Regions from separate parts of the Paenibacillus xylanilyticus genome, predicted to be linked through region 2. Evidence: predicted binding sites of a transcription regulator. Region 2 holds the regulator's gene; the other holds the start of a gene.
What was found. Region 2 encodes CtsR, which represses protease genes until heat stress. Its sites were predicted from a motif close to ATGGTCAATAAAGGTCAAACA; they were not measured.
Positions count from the first base shown of each region.

Region 1 (8,789 bases), 890 kb from region 2:
GCTTAAAAAGCATTTTCAAGTGCATACGGAATTGCTTGTCCGCAAAAAGATGCGGCTGAAAAAGAACAATGTGTATATTGTTCGAATTCCGTCCATGGTACAGGAGATATTAAAGGATCTGTACATTGTATCGGAGGGCTTTTTGTTTACTCCAGGAATTAATCAGGAGCTGTTACGGAAAAACTGTTGTAAACGGGCTTATCTACGCGGCGCGTTTATGGCGGGTGGCTCGGTCAACAACCCTGAAGGATCCTCGTATCACCTGGAGATCGCATCCATGTATGAAGAGCACTGTCAGGCCCTCGTGGATCTGGCCAATGAATTTCATCTTAATGCCCGGTGTATAGAACGCAAAAAAGGATTCATCCTATACATTAAGGAAGGCGAGAAAATTATTGAGCTGCTCAGCATCATTGGTGCGCATCAAGCCTTGTTCAAGTTTGAGGATGTACGGATTATGCGGGATATGCGTAATTCCGTTAACCGGATCGTCAACTGTGAGACAGCTAACCTGAACAAGACGATCGGGGCTGCAGTGAGACAGATTGATAATATCAAGCTGCTGCAAAAGGAAGTCGGTTTGGAGTCTTTGCCTGAGAAGCTGCGTGAAGTCGCAGAGGTTAGACTGGCGCATCCTGACATTAACCTGAAGGAAGTTGGCGAGCTATTAAAAGGTACCGTCAGCAAATCGGGTGTCAACCATCGGCTTCGCAAGATTGACGAGTTGGCTGAGAAAGTGCGGAATGAACGTCACGGTTAACGGATTTGGACCTGGTTAAATAATCAGAATTGTGCTGGTTTTTTTTCTTCTAGTGTCCTGCGCGGGTTAATGGTATAATGTTATAAATATAATTGTGTATTTAATGTCTAGATTTCTAATAGGGGGTAAGTTTCCATGACAAAGCACCCGGTAGTTGTCCGTTTGAAAACGGGTCTCCATGCCAGACCTGCGGCACTGTTCGTTCAAGAAGCGAATAAGTACTCATCTGAAGTGTTCGTCGAGAAGGACGACAAAAAAGTTAATGCAAAAAGTATCATGGGGATCATGAGCCTTGCAATCAGTACTGGTACAGAAATCCAAATTAGTGCTGAAGGCGCGGACGCCGAACAGGCTGTAAACGCTTTAGTGAGTTTGGTGAGCAAGGAAGAACTTGAAAACCAATAAGATATGATTAACATGACATGAAGAAGTCCCGCAAGGGGCTTTTTTGCGTTATGGGCATAATCAAGTGCAACATTTTGGAAAATGTCTCCGTCTGTTAAGGTATCAAAATGCTTTGAGATTGAGATCTTAGACATAAGGAGGCTATGCGTAATGGGTAAACAATGGATGAAACCGCTTGGTGCGGTATTGGTGGCAGGAACATTGCTGGTGGGTGGTACAGCGTGGGTGGCACCGGGGAATTATGCCTATGCTGCTGAAGTACAAGGGGTACAGCAAAATGTGATTAATGTCGTGGGCAAAGGCGAGATTCAGGTAAAGCCGGATATCGCTTATCTATCGATCGGAGTGAATAGCACAGCTGAGACAGCAGCCTCCGCCCAGAAGGCAAATGCCGCAAAAATTCAAAAGGTATCCAACCTGCTGAAGAATACGTGGAAAATCAGTGCAGACGATATTCAGACCAGTCAATTCTATTTACAGCCAAACTATACGTATAGCGAAAAAGAAGGTCAGAAAGTTAAAGGTTATACCGCTCATCATACGCTGACGATTACGTACCGCGAAATGGACAAGATTGGTGAACTGCTGGATGCTGCTTCACAGGCAGGTGCCAACAATATTGAAAATGTACGTTTTACGGTAGAACATCCGGAAAACTTCGAAGCACAAGTGATCGAGAAGGCTGTAGCCAATGCAGATGTAAAAGCTGCAGCGATTGCCAAGGCCGTTAAACGTCAATTGGGTGCTGTGTTGTCTGTAACTCAAGGTGATGCCAATGTTCCTGTGCTCTATGCAACAGAAAGTTCTACGGCCAAGGACATGGCAATGTCTGCTGCGGGTACAGAAATTGAAACAGGTCAGGTAAAAGTGAGCACGATGCTTAACATTACGTATGAAATGAAATAAACCTAGACGTAGATGAAGATATGAAGAGACTGTGTCCAATTGGGCAGGGTCTCTTTTGTTATATAGAGGAGCTTTAAAGAAGTTAGGCATTAACATCCTTGCTTTAACGAGAATAATGAGGAATGATTTGATGTCTTTTTTGTATATTTGTTCGTAACAAAACCTTTACCAAATGGATTTGGATTGAACAACATTGTAACGGGTGCTGTAAACCTTTCCTGAATTGGGTTAATTATAATAAAGAGGTGAGCGTATGAGATATACGATCAGGATACATACGCAATGAACCATAGGCAAATATCGAGAGGAGTTTTATATATGACATCATGGAAAAAGTGGACAAGTGCATTACTCGCGGCAGGAATTATTGTAGGTAGTGGGGCGGTATGGCAGGATAACTCCGTGCAGGCAGCTTCGGTTACGTCAAAAGTTACGGCATCCACAGATGTTACATTGAAGTCTGCAGGCAAAACGTTGACACAAAAGGGACTTCTACAAGGTGGATCCACGTGGGTATCACTCACTGCTGTTAAAGATGTGGCTGGTGGTACATTAACCTATAACGCAAAAACAAAAGAGTACGCACTGACTGCAGCGAATAACACGATGAAAATCAGCCTGGCGGACGGTGAACCGTCGCTAAAAGTAAATAATTATTATCCTAACGTTGAAGCGAAGCTGATCAAGGGACGTCTGTACATTCCTTTTTCGGCGATGAGAGATTATCTGGGAGTTCAAGGCAGCTGGGATGGTAAAACCAAAACACTGTCGCTGAGCAAAGTGAAGCAAAATAGCGTAAAAGTGAAATCAGCAACCGTGAAAGTGAATATCAAAAATGCTGAGGTAGATATTCAATATCCGCAGGTGAGTGGACTTGCTAGCGATGAGGCCGAAGCGGCAATCAACAAAGTGTTGAAAAACGAAGTGGATACATTCGTAGCTGCTTTCAAGAAGCAGACGGCAGAATACGGAACGGCAGCAGCCAACCGTCCATATGCATTCGAGAGCACCTATGTGGTGACGTACAACGAGAACGGCGTGCTGGGATTGGTTACTCAGCGTTATGAGGATTATGCCGGAGCCCACGGGATGACTACACGGACAGGTCACACCTTTGCGCTGGATACAGGTAAAGAGCTAAGTCTTGATGATGTGCTGCAAAACAACAAAACAATGCGCGATACGCTTGGCAAAAAGGTTGGTGAACAGCTTAAGGCTCGCGGTGGTTACCTGGACGGCTATAAAGGTCTGAACAAGGACCAGGACTTCTATGTAACGCCTACAGGGGTAGTTGTGTTCTTCCAACTGTATGAATACACTGCTTATGCAGAAGGTTTCCCGGAATTCCCGTTTACGTACAAAGAGTTACTCCCTAAAGGTACACAGCCATTCAGTGGAATTGCAGCAGAGTAATTATTCGTAAGCATTCTAAAAAAAAGCGCCCCTCGTCATGTTCATGACAAGGGGCGCTTCTTCGTAGTATGAACAGGTCAACCCAATTGGCCTGTTCATATCTTCAATATCCAGTTACCTCGGCTTATACGCCTTGGGAGCCAACGTTTGCGATGACTTTATCAATGATACCGTAATCGGCAGCTTCAGCAGCACTCATGAAGTAGTCACGGTCTGTATCTTTCTCGATACGCTCCAGTGGTTGACCTGTGCGCTCAGCGATGATGCGGTTCAAGGTATCACGCATTTTCAGAATGCGGCGGGCACGGATTTCGATATCCGAAGCCTGACCTTGTGCGCCGCCCAGCGGCTGGTGAATCATGATCTCACTGTTAGGCAGTGCAAAACGTTTGCCTTTTGCACCTGCATTGAGCAAGAAAGCGCCCATGGAAGCAGCCATACCTACACAGATGGTAGATACATCAGGTTTGATAAATTGCATTGTATCGTAAATGGCCATACCGGCTGTGATGGATCCGCCTGGGCTGTTGATGTATAGATGAATGTCTTTCTCCGGATCTTCCGCAGCGAGGAACAACATCTGTGCCATGATGGCATTCGCAACAACGTCATTTACATCGCTGCCTAGAAAGATAATACGATCCTTCAGCAATCTGGAATAGATGTCATAGGCGCGCTCACCGCGGTTGCTCTGTTCAACGACCATAGGAATATAACTCACGTGAAAAACCTCCTCGGAAATGTACATGGAATAGTGTATCTATTTAAACTGTTACCGTATTACCCACATCATAAACAATTTCAAACAAAAAGTCAAAGAAAGTCAAACTAACTTTGAAAAAAAAGAAACCTTTACGGTTCCATTGGTTAAAAGGGTTATGAGCTGCTAATCAAGAATGGCGCGCCCGCCAAGAATCGAACTTGGATCTCAGGCTTCGGAGGCCTACGTCATATCCATTGGACCACGGGCGCACGTTGATGTGACAGCAATAATGATTATAGCTCATGGCATTCTGAATTGCAAGAGATATGATCAAGCTTATGGTTTGGATTGACCTGAAATTGATCATGATGATGAAGAATGGATAAAGAAAGCATTTAAGTAAATGCTAAGAGAAGTTTTGGACAGGTTGCATGAAGCACAATCCTGGAGTCAGTAGAAGCGATATATAGATGAGAAATTTGGTTTTCTTCTATATATGGTATGAATGTGGCTGCGCGTTCCTGTGGAAGTTGGAGATTGTGAAAATAAGCGCGTACAATGGGCCAAAACGTTGTGAAATAAGGCTTTTGAAACACTTGCATGTCACGTCAGTTTTAGGTAGAATAGACGTGGGACTTAAAAAGTTAACCCGGGACATTTTAGGGCCATGAAAGAGAGCTTGGAACGAGAAGCTTGCGGGAGTGGAAAGCATGCGAACGATTTTAGAAGTGCAAAAGCAGCTTCTGCCTGATCTCATGGATGTTTTGAAGAAGAGGTATACGATTCTGCACCAGATCATGTTATCGGATGTGATCGGGAGAAGGACGTTAGCCAATTCCATGCAGATGACCGAGCGGGTTCTGAGGGCTGAGACCGATTTGTTAAAGGCTCAGGGACTTATTGAAATTGACAGTGCAGGGATGAAGATCAGTGAGGCAGGGCATGATCTGCTGCAGCAGTTAGAGCCGGTTGCCAAGGAGCTGTTCGGATTATCCGAGCTGGAAGAACGCATCAAGCAAGCCTACGGTCTGCAAAAGGTAGTTGTCGTTCCCGGCGATTCGGACATTTCTCCATTTGCCAAACGGGAACTGGGTAAGGCTGGAGCGAAGGCTCTTAGTCAAGTAATGAATGATAACGACGTTGTTGCCGTTACAGGCGGGTCAACAACGGCAGGAGTAGCAGAGCAGCTGACTCCGCCAACATCGCTAAAAGGTGTATGGTTCGTACCTGCACGCGGCGGTTTGGGAGAAAGCCTTGAAATTCAGGCCAATACGATTGCATCGACAATGGCAAAACGGGTAGGAGCACAATATAAACTCCTGCATGTACCGGATTTGCTGAGTGATCATGCCTATGAATCGTTAATTCAGGACCCAAGCGTTCAGGAGATTCTGCAGCTGATCAGACAGTCACGCATCGTAATTCACGGAATCGGTGATGCCGTGGAGATGGCACGAAGACGCAAACTTGCAACGGAGATCATTGAAGAGCTTCAGGAGCAAGGGGCCGTATCTGAATCCTTCGGTTATTATTTTAACGATCAGGGTGAAGTGGTACACACCATGCTAACTCTGGGCATGCGACTTCAGGATATTGAACGGACCGATGTGGTAATTGGAATTGCGGGCGGCAAAAGTAAAGCAGCTGCCATTCATTCCGTACTGCGATTCGGGCAGGAAGATATTCTGATTATTGATGAGGCAGCTGCCGAAGTCATCGTTGCCGAAATGGAATAAAGGTTTTCTTTTACCACAACTCTTGTTGTCTTGACGGACTTCACCGTCTGTCTTGAATATATAGCTTCATAAAAAAATTAAATCAAAACTTGGGAGGAACTTACTCATGATTAAAGTAGGTATTAACGGTTTTGGACGTATTGGTCGCTTGGCATTCCGCCGTATTCAAAATGTAGAGGGCATTGAAGTAGTAGCAATCAACGACTTGACTGACGCTAAAATGCTGGCTCATTTGCTTAAATATGATACAACTCAAGGTCGCTTCGATGGCGATGTTGAAGTACACGACGGCTTCTTCAAAGTGAACGGCAAAGAAGTTAAAGTACTGGCTAACCGTAACCCAGAAGAACTTCCTTGGGGCGACCTGGGCGTAGACATCGTTCTGGAATGTACTGGATTCTTCACAACTAAAGAAGCAGCTGAGAAGCACCTTAAAGGCGGCGCTAAAAAAGTTGTTATCTCCGCACCAGCTACTGGCGATATGAAAACCATCGTTTACAACGTAAACCATGAAATCCTCGACGGTACTGAAACTGTAATCTCCGGCGCATCTTGCACAACAAACTGCCTGGCTCCTATGGCAAAAACACTGCAAGACAAATTCGGAATCGTTCAAGGTTTGATGACTACAATTCACGCTTACACTGGCGACCAAAACACATTGGATGCTCCACACCCTAAAGGTGACTTCCGTCGTGCTCGCGCAGCAGCTGAAAACATCATCCCTAACACAACTGGTGCTGCTAAAGCAATCGGTTTGGTTATCCCTGAACTGCAAGGTAAACTCGACGGTGCAGCTCAACGTGTACCAGTAGCTACTGGTTCCCTGACTGAGCTCGTAACTGTTCTTGGACAAAAAGTAACTGCTGATGAAGTTAACGCAGCAATGAAAGAAGCTTCCGATCCACAAACTTTCGGATACACTGAAGACGAAATCGTATCTTCCGATATCCAAGGTATCACTTTCGGTTCCCTGTTTGATGCAACTCAAACTAAAGTTCTGACTGTGGGCGACCAACAACTGGTTAAAACTGTAGCTTGGTATGACAACGAAATGTCCTACACAGCTCAATTGGTTCGCACTTTGGAGCACTTTGCAAAAATGATTAAGTAATATCTGCAATAACATAGAGCGGAAACAGATGCTATTGTTTCCGCTCTTTATCTATCAACATTTTGCAAATTTCTCAAAAACACCAGGATTGACAGGGGATTTGGGCTCCTGATCGGTCCACCAAATACATGGGTGCGGAGGAAATACAGATGAACAAAAAAAGTGTACGCGATATCGAATTGACAGGAAAACGGGCTTTTGTCCGTGTAGATTTCAATGTGCCGCTCGAAGATGGTAAAATTACAGATGACAAACGTATTCGTGCAACACTGCCAACGATCAACTACTTGATCGAAAAAGGTGCAAAAGTCATTCTGGCGAGCCACATGGGTCGTCCAAATGGTGAAGTTGTGGAATCCTTGCGTTTGACTCCAGCGGCTGAGCGTCTGTCCGAACTGCTTGGTAAAAAAGTGGTTAAAGCTGACGATTCCATCGGTGAAACTGTGAAAGCACAAGTTGCTGAACTGAACGACGGTGACGTCTTGCTGCTTGAAAACGTTCGTTTCCATGCAGGCGAAGAGAAAAACGATCCAGAACTGGCAAAACAATTTGCTGAACTGGCTGACGTTTTCGTTAACGATGCTTTCGGAGCGGCTCACAGAGCACATGCTTCAACAGAAGGTATCGCTCACTTGCTGCCAGCAGTATCCGGTCTGTTGATGGAGAAAGAACTTGAAGTGCTCGGCAAAGCCATTTCCAACCCTGAGCGTCCGTTCACTGCAATCATTGGCGGATCCAAAGTTAAGGACAAAATCGATGTAATCGACAACCTGCTTAACATTGCAGACAACGTAATCATCGGTGGAGGATTGTCCTATACGTTCATGAAGGCTCAAGGCCACGAAGTAGGCCAATCCCTGTTGGATGAGTCCAAACTGGATGTAGCTCTGGGCTTCATCGAAAAAGCAAAAAAACTGGGTAAAAACTTCTATCTGCCAGTAGATATCGTCATTTCTGATGATTTCAGCGCTAACGCAAACACAAAAGTTGTTGAAGTTGGCGACATTCCTGCAGATTGGGAAGGTATCGACATCGGTCCTAAAACACGTGAGATCTATGCTGACGTTGTTAAAAACTCCAAACTTGTTGTATGGAACGGACCAATGGGCGTATTCGAAATCGAGCCTTTCTCCCACGGTACTCGTGCAGTGGCGGAAGCTTGTGCAACAACGGATGCTTACACAGTAATCGGTGGTGGCGACTCCGCAGCAGCAGCTGAGAAGTTCAAACTGGCTGATAAAATGGACCACATCTCTACAGGTGGCGGTGCATCACTGGAATTCATGGAAGGCAAAGTGCTTCCAGGCGTAGTTGCATTGAACGACAAGTAAGTTTTAAGCTATAGCATGAAGGAGTTGAAAACCATGAGAACACCGATTATCGCAGGTAACTGGAAAATGTTCAAAACGGTTTCCGAATCCAATGACTTCATTCAGGAAGTTAAAGGAAAAGCGGAAGTTGAAGGCGTAGAGACTGTAATCTGTGCACCGTTTACGAATCTGCCTACATTGGTAGAAGCTGTGAAAGGCACAAACATCAAAATTGGTGCTCAAAATCTTCACTTTGAAGACAACGGTGCATTCACTGGTGAAATCAGCGGCGTAATGCTGAAAGACCTGGGCGTGGATTATGTAATCATTGGTCACTCGGAGCGCCGTCAATATTTTGCGGAAACCGATGAGACTGTCAATAAAAAGCTGCATGCTGCATTCCGTCACGGATTGACTCCAATCTTCTGTCTCGGTGAGACAC
Region 1 is NZ_CP044310.1:181,696-190,484, forward strand. It holds gene whiA (DNA-binding protein WhiA) at 1-760, shown strand, start outside; gene F4V51_RS00880 (HPr family phosphocarrier protein) at 896-1,165, shown strand; gene F4V51_RS00885 (SIMPL domain-containing protein) at 1,316-2,071, shown strand; gene F4V51_RS00890 (PdaC/SigV domain-containing protein) at 2,390-3,484, shown strand; gene clpP (ATP-dependent Clp endopeptidase proteolytic subunit ClpP) at 3,609-4,205, opposite strand; tRNA gene F4V51_RS00900 (tRNA-Arg) at 4,382-4,456, opposite strand; gene F4V51_RS00905 (sugar-binding transcriptional regulator) at 4,898-5,923, shown strand; gene gap (type I glyceraldehyde-3-phosphate dehydrogenase) at 6,030-7,037, shown strand; gene F4V51_RS00915 (phosphoglycerate kinase) at 7,187-8,368, shown strand; gene tpiA (triose-phosphate isomerase) at 8,402-8,789, shown strand, end outside.
Region 1: the regulator CtsR is predicted to act here: its motif matches at 4,294-4,314, upstream of clpP (ATP-dependent Clp endopeptidase proteolytic subunit ClpP).

Region 2 (8,789 bases):
ACCTAAATATTAAATCTCACGAAAACAATTACTAGGATTGACTGGCTGCATTGATCGTATCACGAATCAACTGAGCCCGGTAGATGTCACGCTCATCTGTGCGCATATCTTCTCCGAATGTTTTCTGCAAAAAGCCTGGTTGTGTCATCACGTTTAACTCATTCATTACCGTAATGGACAATCCATTCAACAGCCCCAGATCTACACCTAAGCGAACATCCGAGAGACGCTGTGCGGCTTCCTTGGAATCCATAATGGCTGCGTGGGACAAAATCCCATATGAACGCATCACTCTATCGGTAATCCGCAGTCTCGAGTCGGAAATTAACCGCTCTCTGGCTGTACGTTCATGCCCAATCATCTGTAGCACTACGCTGTGCAGATTATCGATAACCTCTTGTTCCGTCTGTCCAAGCGTAATTTGATTGGAGATCTGGAAAAGGTTGCCCATCGCTTCGCTGCCTTCGCCATATATCCCACGCACGGTTAACCCCACTTGAGAAACAGCTGTCAGGATGCGTCCAATCTGCTGTGTCATCACCAGCGCAGGCAGATGCATCATTACAGATGCTCTTACCCCTGTACCTACATTGGTAGGACAGCTGGTCAGGTACCCTCTGCGATCATCAAAGGCATAATCCACATGCGCTTCAAAAGCATCATCTATGGCGGAAGCTTTCTCCCAGGCTTCTTTCACCTGGAACCCCGGATAGAGGCATTGGATACGAAGATGGTCTTCTTCGTTAATCATAATACTGATGGATTCATCCTCACTGAGAATAACCGCACCATTTTTTGATTCGTTCACAAGACTGGGGCTAATTAAATGCTTCTCCACCAGCACCCGCTTATCGAGATCATCAATATCCATCAGGTCCAAGGTATGGAAATCTCCAAAGGCATGAACGTCATCATATTGAAGTACTTCGCTCAGCTTATTCAGCACTTCTTCCGATTGCTCATTGGAAGCAAGCATTGGAAATGGGTAATGCTGAAGATTACGTGCGATCCGGACACGGCTGCTAATGACGATTTCGGAATCAGCCGCTTCACTGCGCATCCAGTCGCTGAGCGCCTTCTCTGTAAAGCGCAGATTAGGCATTACGCGTCCCTCCTACTCATGACAAACTCTACTCCTGAGCTATTTCTTTTTCAAGTTCCCTGATCTGGTCACGGATCTGAGCCGCCTCTTCAAATTCTTCCTGGGCGATACTCTCCTGAAGATCGCGCTTCAGGTCGGCAATCTGCCGCTTCACTTTAATGCGACCACCAGCTCGTGCAGGCACTTTGCCCACATGGGTTGTGTTGCCATGAACCCGTTTGAACAACGGATCCAGACGGCTGTCAAAATATTTATAACAAGAACTGCAGCCGAATCGGCCGATTTTGCTAAACTGTGAGTAAGTCATGCCGCACTCTTCACAGCGAAGAGTCTGAGCAGGGGGAGCCCCGGCATTTCCATTCTTAGGTTCGAAATCAAGTAACCCGGACAACAGATTGTGAATGGAAAATCCATTCGATGTTCCGGGAATCATTTCTCCCTTTTCACGGGCACATGACTCACAAATATGGAATTCCGTCTTTTCTCCATTTACGATTTTGGTGAAATGAAGAGTCGCCGGACGTTTGTCGCATTCTTGGCACAGCATTTAGGATGTACCTCCTTGATCCCGATAGGTTTTCATTTACCGAGCAAAGATATTAACATCGCCTTTAACATTCTGGCACGAATTTGATCCCGGTAAGGAAGTTTGACCAATAAAATTTCTCTTGATACAGCTGCACGCATCAACCCGGCTTCCCTTTTACTCAGGAAACGTGCTTCTTCCAGCTGATAGATCAAGCCTTCGGCAGCTGTCTGTCCAATCTCATCCCCGATGCTATGGTGCAGATGATTATGCAAAGCAGAGTGGGCCGGCAATTCAATCCGCTGTATGCGGACATAACCGCCACCACCACGTTTACTCTCGACCAAATATCCTTTTTCAAGAGTAAAGCGTGTGCTTATTACATAGTTGATCTGGGATGGTACGCATGAGAATTGATCTGCAAGATCATTGCGCTGAATTTCAACCATTCCTTCGGGACTTTCATGCAAAATACTCTTCAGATATTGTTCGATAATATCAGAGATATTACGCATCCACTCATCCTCCACTGTCTGAAACGTTAAGTCAATAAGGACCCACACGCCCCCACAGAGTACACCTTCTCAACCCATTTAACCAAACAGGGAAACGACGAATCTTGATTTCCAGTGGCTTATTCGGGAGAGCAAGGACGCACGAAGGTCCTCTTGGTACTGCCTCTTTCCGATGATATCCATTGTTCATGAAATGTGTCTCATCACCGGAATGTAGAAAGAAAGCTACGTAAGTATTTAACCTTCAGTTGACTTTGACTTTCTTTGACTTTATATACATTATAGCATATTTTGTGGTTTTGCCAAGTGGGGTCACTATTCATTTTTTACGATTTTACACGAAATATTCCCCGGACACAAAAAAACTTCTCCAAAAAAGCCGGAGAAGTTCATTTGTCTCACTGTAGCACTGTTTTTCTATTAATATGAAAAGGGAAGGCACCCAGTATGAAGTGGCTTCGGATATACTCTTAAACAACATTGAAAATCAGAAGAAATCCATCAGGTAGGTTTGACGAATAGGGATCGCTTTTTCCAAAGCCTGAATATCCTCTTCCGAGCCTTGAATCCTGTCAATTCGGGCCATCTCAGCAGGTCTGCGATACCCCATCAACACTGCCGTGAGCGATTGGATGTTAAGTCTGATATGCTGCACAGGCTGATCTTCCGTCGTAAGCTCCCCCTTTTTCCAGATGGAAGCTGTTCCGTTCATAGCCACGTTCAATTCCCATACCCCTTCATTCCACGGAGCATGTGCATCTTCTACCTCAAGCTGAATCTGTACCGGAGAGTCTTGGCTTGCAAAAGGATACTGCGAAATGAACTGCTCCACACTAACGATTCTCGCCATAAAGTATGGGGTAACCTCCTGCTGAATGCGCGGACTATCCAGTTGAAAGGCCAGTGTATCGTTCGCAGGCGCTTTTAACGTCACTTCATCAATCATCGAGTCATGGTTGGCAATAAACATCCATAACCCTTGTCTTGCCTCTTCATTTAGATGAACCAACTCACCGATGGTAAATTTTCTTTCCTTAACCTCATAAAGAACGTAGCCTTGAGGCAGTCCTGCTTCATCATAGTAAACAGCCCGCTGGCTACCTTTCTTAGCATAAACTGAATTTTCCCACCAGGCATCATTCCGGGTTAAGGTTCCGTTATAACGTTCTGCATACGTGTCATATACCTCTTTCAGCACCGAAAGCTCTGGATTGCCCCGCCGGAGAGTACCTGAAGTTGGCTTCTTCGCAGGTAATTGATCGGTAGACAGCTTGTAATTTTTAAACTCTACATAAGTCTCCCATCCATATTTCCGATAAAAAGCAAACGAGAACGGATGCAGGAAGGAAATACTTTGTTTATTCCGATTCATCTCTTCGAGTGCAGATTTAAGCAGCCCTGCTACCCAACCTTTGCGCCGGTATTCCGGCCATGTTGCCACACCTGCAATACCGCCCATCGCAAATGATCGACCTTGAATATAAGTTTGAAAAGGAATGATATGAAGCTTCGCTCCAACTTGTACATCCTCATATACTCCCAATACATTGTGTGAGTTGAACTCCTTACGGCGCTTTTCAACCTGTTCCTCGTTTAATTCAAACTGAAAAGCGTACTCCGAAAGCGTCATACATGCTTCAAAATCATCAGTGGTTAGTTTACGAATATCCATATCATCCTGCACCCCATTCTTCAGAATTGTAAGCAACTCAAATTGTGTCCTTAAATGTGATGTATGTATCTTCTATGAGTGTGTCAGAGGCGTCGTACAAAGTCAAATAAGAGATGCTGACGCATCTCCGGGGATTCATATTTAGATGTGTAAAGTATAAGTACAACGAAAAATAAACAAATAAAAACCACCACCGAGATTCTTCGGCAGTGGTTCTTTGCTTGGCAGCGTCCTACTCTCCCAGGACCCTTCGGTCCAAGTACCATCGGCGCTAGAGGGCTTAACGGTCGTGTTCGGGATGGGTACGTGTGGAACCCCTCCGCCATCGCCACCAAACGAGCATTTGTGTATCAAATGCGTTCGCGTTCCATTCGGTCCTACACATCGGTGTGGATGAATGGTTCAGCGTCTGTGGAACTGAAAATCATACACACATTGGAGTGTTGTACCGATTTTCATTTCAGAGATCATTCTCTGAAAACTAGATCCGAAACGAAACTTGCGACTAGAACCTGCGATTTGGATAAGCCCTCGACCGATTAGTACTGGTCAGCTCCATGCATTACTGCACTTCCACCCCCAGCCTATCTACCTCGTCGTCTTCAAGGGGTCTTACATACTGGGAAATCTCATCTTGAGGGGGGCTTCACGCTTAGATGCTTTCAGCGCTTATCCCGTCCGTACATAGCTACCCAGCGGTGCTCCTGGCGGAACAACTGGTACACCAGCGGTACGTCCATCCCGGTCCTCTCGTACTAAGGACAGCTCCTCTCAAATTTCCTACGCCCACGACAGATAGGGACCGAACTGTCTCACGACGTTCTGAACCCAGCTCGCGTACCGCTTTAATGGGCGAACAGCCCAACCCTTGGGACCTACTTCAGCCCCAGGATGCGATGAGCCGACATCGAGGTGCCAAACCTCCCCGTCGATGTGGACTCTTGGGGGAGATAAGCCTGTTATCCCCAGGGTAGCTTTTATCCGTTGAGCGATGGCCCTTCCATGCGGTACCACCGGATCACTAAGCCCGACTTTCGTCCCTGCTCGACTTGTAGGTCTCGCAGTCAAGCTCCCTTATGCCTTTGCACTCTTCGAATGATTTCCAACCATTCTGAGGGAACCTTTGGGCGCCTCCGTTACTCTTTAGGAGGCGACCGCCCCAGTCAAACTGCCCACCTGACACTGTCCCCGTACCCGCTAAGGGCACCAGGTTAGAACCTAGATACGATCAGGGTGGTATCCCAACGGTGCCTCCACACAAGCTGGCGCTCATGCTTCAAAGGCTCCCACCTATCCTGTACAGATCGTACCCAAATTCAATATCAAGCTGCAGTAAAGCTCCATGGGGTCTTTCCGTCTTGTCGCGGGTAACCTGCATCTTCACAGGTATTAAAATTTCACCGGATCTCTCGTTGAGACAGCGCCCAAGTCGTTACGCCATTCGTGCGGGTCAGAATTTACCTGACAAGGAATTTCGCTACCTTAGGACCGTTATAGTTACGGCCGCCGTTTACTGGGGCTTCGGTTCACAGCTTCGGATTGCTCCTAACCGCTCCCCTTAACCTTCCAGCACCGGGCAGGCGTCAGCCCGTATACTTCGCCTTACGGCTTCGCACAGACCTGTGTTTTTGCTAAACAGTCGCTTGGGCCTTTTCACTGCGGCCCCCTCGTGCTATTCACACTACCGGGGCACCCCTTCTCCCGAAGTTACGGGGTCATTTTGCCGAGTTCCTTAACGAGAGTTCTTCCGCGCGCCTTAGAATTCTCTTCTCGCCTACCTGTGTCGGTTTGCGGTACGGGCACCTTCATCTGGCTAGAGGCTTTTCTTGGCAGTGTGAGATCATGACCTTCGCTACTGTAATTTTCACTCCCCATCACAGCTCAGCCTTACGATGTGCGGATTTGCCTACACATCAGCCTCACTGCTTGGACAGACATCCATCAGTCTGCGTCACTACCCTACTGCGTCCCCCCATCGCTCGTAACGATTTACGGTGGTACAGGAATTTCGACCTGTTGTCCTTCGACTACGCCTTTCGGCCTCGCCTTAGGTCCCGACTTACCCTGAGCGGACGAGCCTTCCTCAGGAACCCTTAGGCTTTCGGCGGATCAGATTCTCACTGATCTTTTCGTTACTCATACCGGCATTCTCACTTGTATAATGTCCAGCGCTCCTTACGGTACACCTTCAACCCTTATACAACGCTCCCCTACCCCTGATCATAAGATCAAGCCATAGCTTCGGTGGTGTGTTTAGCCCCGTTACATTTTCGGCGCAGAGTCACTCGACCAGTGAGCTATTACGCACTCTTTCAATGGTGGCTGCTTCTAAGCCAACATCCTGGTTGTCTGTGCAACTCCACATCCTTTCCCACTTAACACACACTTGGGGACCTTAGCTGATGGTCTGGGCTGTTTCCCTTTTGACAATGGATCTTAGCACTCACTGTCTGACTCCCGGAAGTAAGTCTATGGCATTCGGAGTTTGACTGAGCTTGGTAACCCTTGCGGGCCCCGCACCCAATCAGTGCTCTACCTCCACGACTCTGTTTTCCGAGGCTAGCCCTAAAGCTATTTCGGGGAGAACCAGCTATCTCCGAGTTCGATTGGAATTTCTCCGCTACCCCCACCTCATCCCCGCACTTTTCAACGTGCGTGGGTTCGGGCCTCCAGTGCGTGTTACCGCACCTTCACCCTGGACAGGGGTAGATCACCCGGTTTCGGGTCTACGTCCACGTACTAACTCGCCCTATTCAGACTCGCTTTCGCTGCGGCTCCGGCTCTTCACCTTAACCTTGCACGGGAACGTAACTCGCCGGTTCATTCTACAAAAGGCACGCCATCACCCCTAAAACGGGCTCTGACTTCTTGTAAGCACACGGTTTCAGGTTCTATTTCACTCCCCTTCCGGGGTGCTTTTCACCTTTCCCTCACGGTACTGCTTCACTATCGGTCGCTAGGAAGTATTTAGCCTTGGCAGATGGTCCTGCCGGATTCATACGGGGTTTCACGTGCCCCGCACTACTCGGGATCCGTCTCGGAGGGAACAGACTTTCAATTACAGGGCTTTTACCTTCTTTGGCGGGCCTTTCCAGACCTCTTCGTTTAACCGGTTCCTTTGTAACTCCATGTGAGACGTCCCACAACCCCAGAGAGCAAGCTCCCTGGTTTGGGCTGTTCCGCGTTCGCTCGCCGCTACTGACGGAATCACTATTGTTTTCTCTTCCTCAAGGTACTTAGATGTTTCAGTTCCCCTGGTATGCCTCTACATAACCTATGTATTCAGTTATGAGTAACTGGATATTACCCCAGTTGGGTTTCCCCATTCGGACATCCCCGGATCAAAGCTTGCTTACAGCTCCCCGAGGCAGTATCGTTGTTCGCCACGTCCTTCATCGGCTCCTAGCGCCTAGGCATCCTCCGTGTGCTCTTAGTAGCTTAACCAATTCGCTCGTGTTCGAGCTGTCTCTTCCCTTGGTTTGCTTGCGCAAATCCAAAAGTCGTTCCATTCGATCACTCGCTCATACAGTATCACTAATATTTGAAACTTGTTTGTACACAAGTTCAGCTAAAAGGAATGTTCTAATTCGCAATTTTCGTTTCGATATCTAGTTTTCAAAGAACAAGCTAAATAGACGAAATTCTTTGGTGGAGCCAAGCGGGATCGAACCGCTGACCTCCTGCTTGCAAGGCAGGCGCTCTCCCAGCTGAGCTATGGCCCCTCAAATTCCATCAAAACTGAACAAATGGATAAGTAACGATGTTGCTATCGCAGGTTCAGTGAACCTGCGTATTTGAATGTTTCCGCTACGGGAAACGATTCTCCATAGAAAGGAGGTGATCCAGCCGCACCTTCCGATACGGCTACCTTGTTACGACTTCACCCCAATCATCTATCCCACCTTCGGCGGCTGGCTCCTTGCGGTTACCCCACCGACTTCGGGTGTTATAAACTCTCGTGGTGTGACGGGCGGTGTGTACAAGACCCGGGAACGTATTCACCGCGGCATGCTGATCCGCGATTACTAGCAATTCCGACTTCATGCAGGCGAGTTGCAGCCTGCAATCCGAACTGAGACCGGCTTTTTAGGATTCGTTCCACCTCGCGGCTTCACAGCCCGTTGTACCGGCCATTGTAGTACGTGTGTAGCCCAGGTCATAAGGGGCATGATGATTTGACGTCATCCCCACCTTCCTCCGGTTTGTCACCGGCAGTCACCTTAGAGTGCCCACCCGAAGTGCTGGCAACTAAGATCAAGGGTTGCGCTCGTTGCGGGACTTAACCCAACATCTCACGACACGAGCTGACGACAACCATGCACCACCTGTCTTGAATGTCCCGAAGGAAAGGCACATCTCTGCACCGGTCATTCAGATGTCAAGACCTGGTAAGGTTCTTCGCGTTGCTTCGAATTAAACCACATACTCCACTGCTTGTGCGGGTCCCCGTCAATTCCTTTGAGTTTCAGTCTTGCGACCGTACTCCCCAGGCGGAATGCTTAATGTGTTAACTTCGGCACCAAGGGTATCGAAACCCCTAACACCTAGCATTCATCGTTTACAGCGTGGACTACCAGGGTATCTAATCCTGTTTGCTCCCCACGCTTTCGCGCCTCAGCGTCAGTTACAGCCCAGAGAGTCGCCTTCGCCACTGGTGTTCCTCCACATCTCTACGCATTTCACCGCTACACGTGGAATTCCACTCTCCTCTTCTGCACTCAAGTCATCCAGTTTCCAGTGCGATCCGGGGTTGAGCCCCGGGATTAAACACCAGACTTAAATGACCGCCTGCGCGCGCTTTACGCCCAATAATTCCGGACAACGCTTGCCCCCTACGTATTACCGCGGCTGCTGGCACGTAGTTAGCCGGGGCTTTCTTCTCAGGTACCGTCACTCCTTAAGCAGTTACTCTTAAGGACGTTCTTCCCTGGCAACAGAGCTTTACGATCCGAAAACCTTCATCACTCACGCGGC
Region 2 is NZ_CP044310.1:5,739,323-5,748,111, forward strand. It holds gene F4V51_RS25765 (protein-arginine kinase McsB) at 32-1,102, opposite strand; gene F4V51_RS25770 (protein-arginine kinase activator protein McsA) at 1,131-1,649, opposite strand; gene F4V51_RS25775 (CtsR family transcriptional regulator) at 1,682-2,143, opposite strand; gene eis (GNAT family N-acetyltransferase) at 2,631-3,815, opposite strand; rRNA gene rrf (5S ribosomal RNA) at 4,035-4,151, opposite strand; rRNA gene F4V51_RS25790 (23S ribosomal RNA) at 4,335-7,259, opposite strand; tRNA gene F4V51_RS25795 (tRNA-Ala) at 7,462-7,537, opposite strand; rRNA gene F4V51_RS25800 (16S ribosomal RNA) at 7,646-8,789, opposite strand, start outside.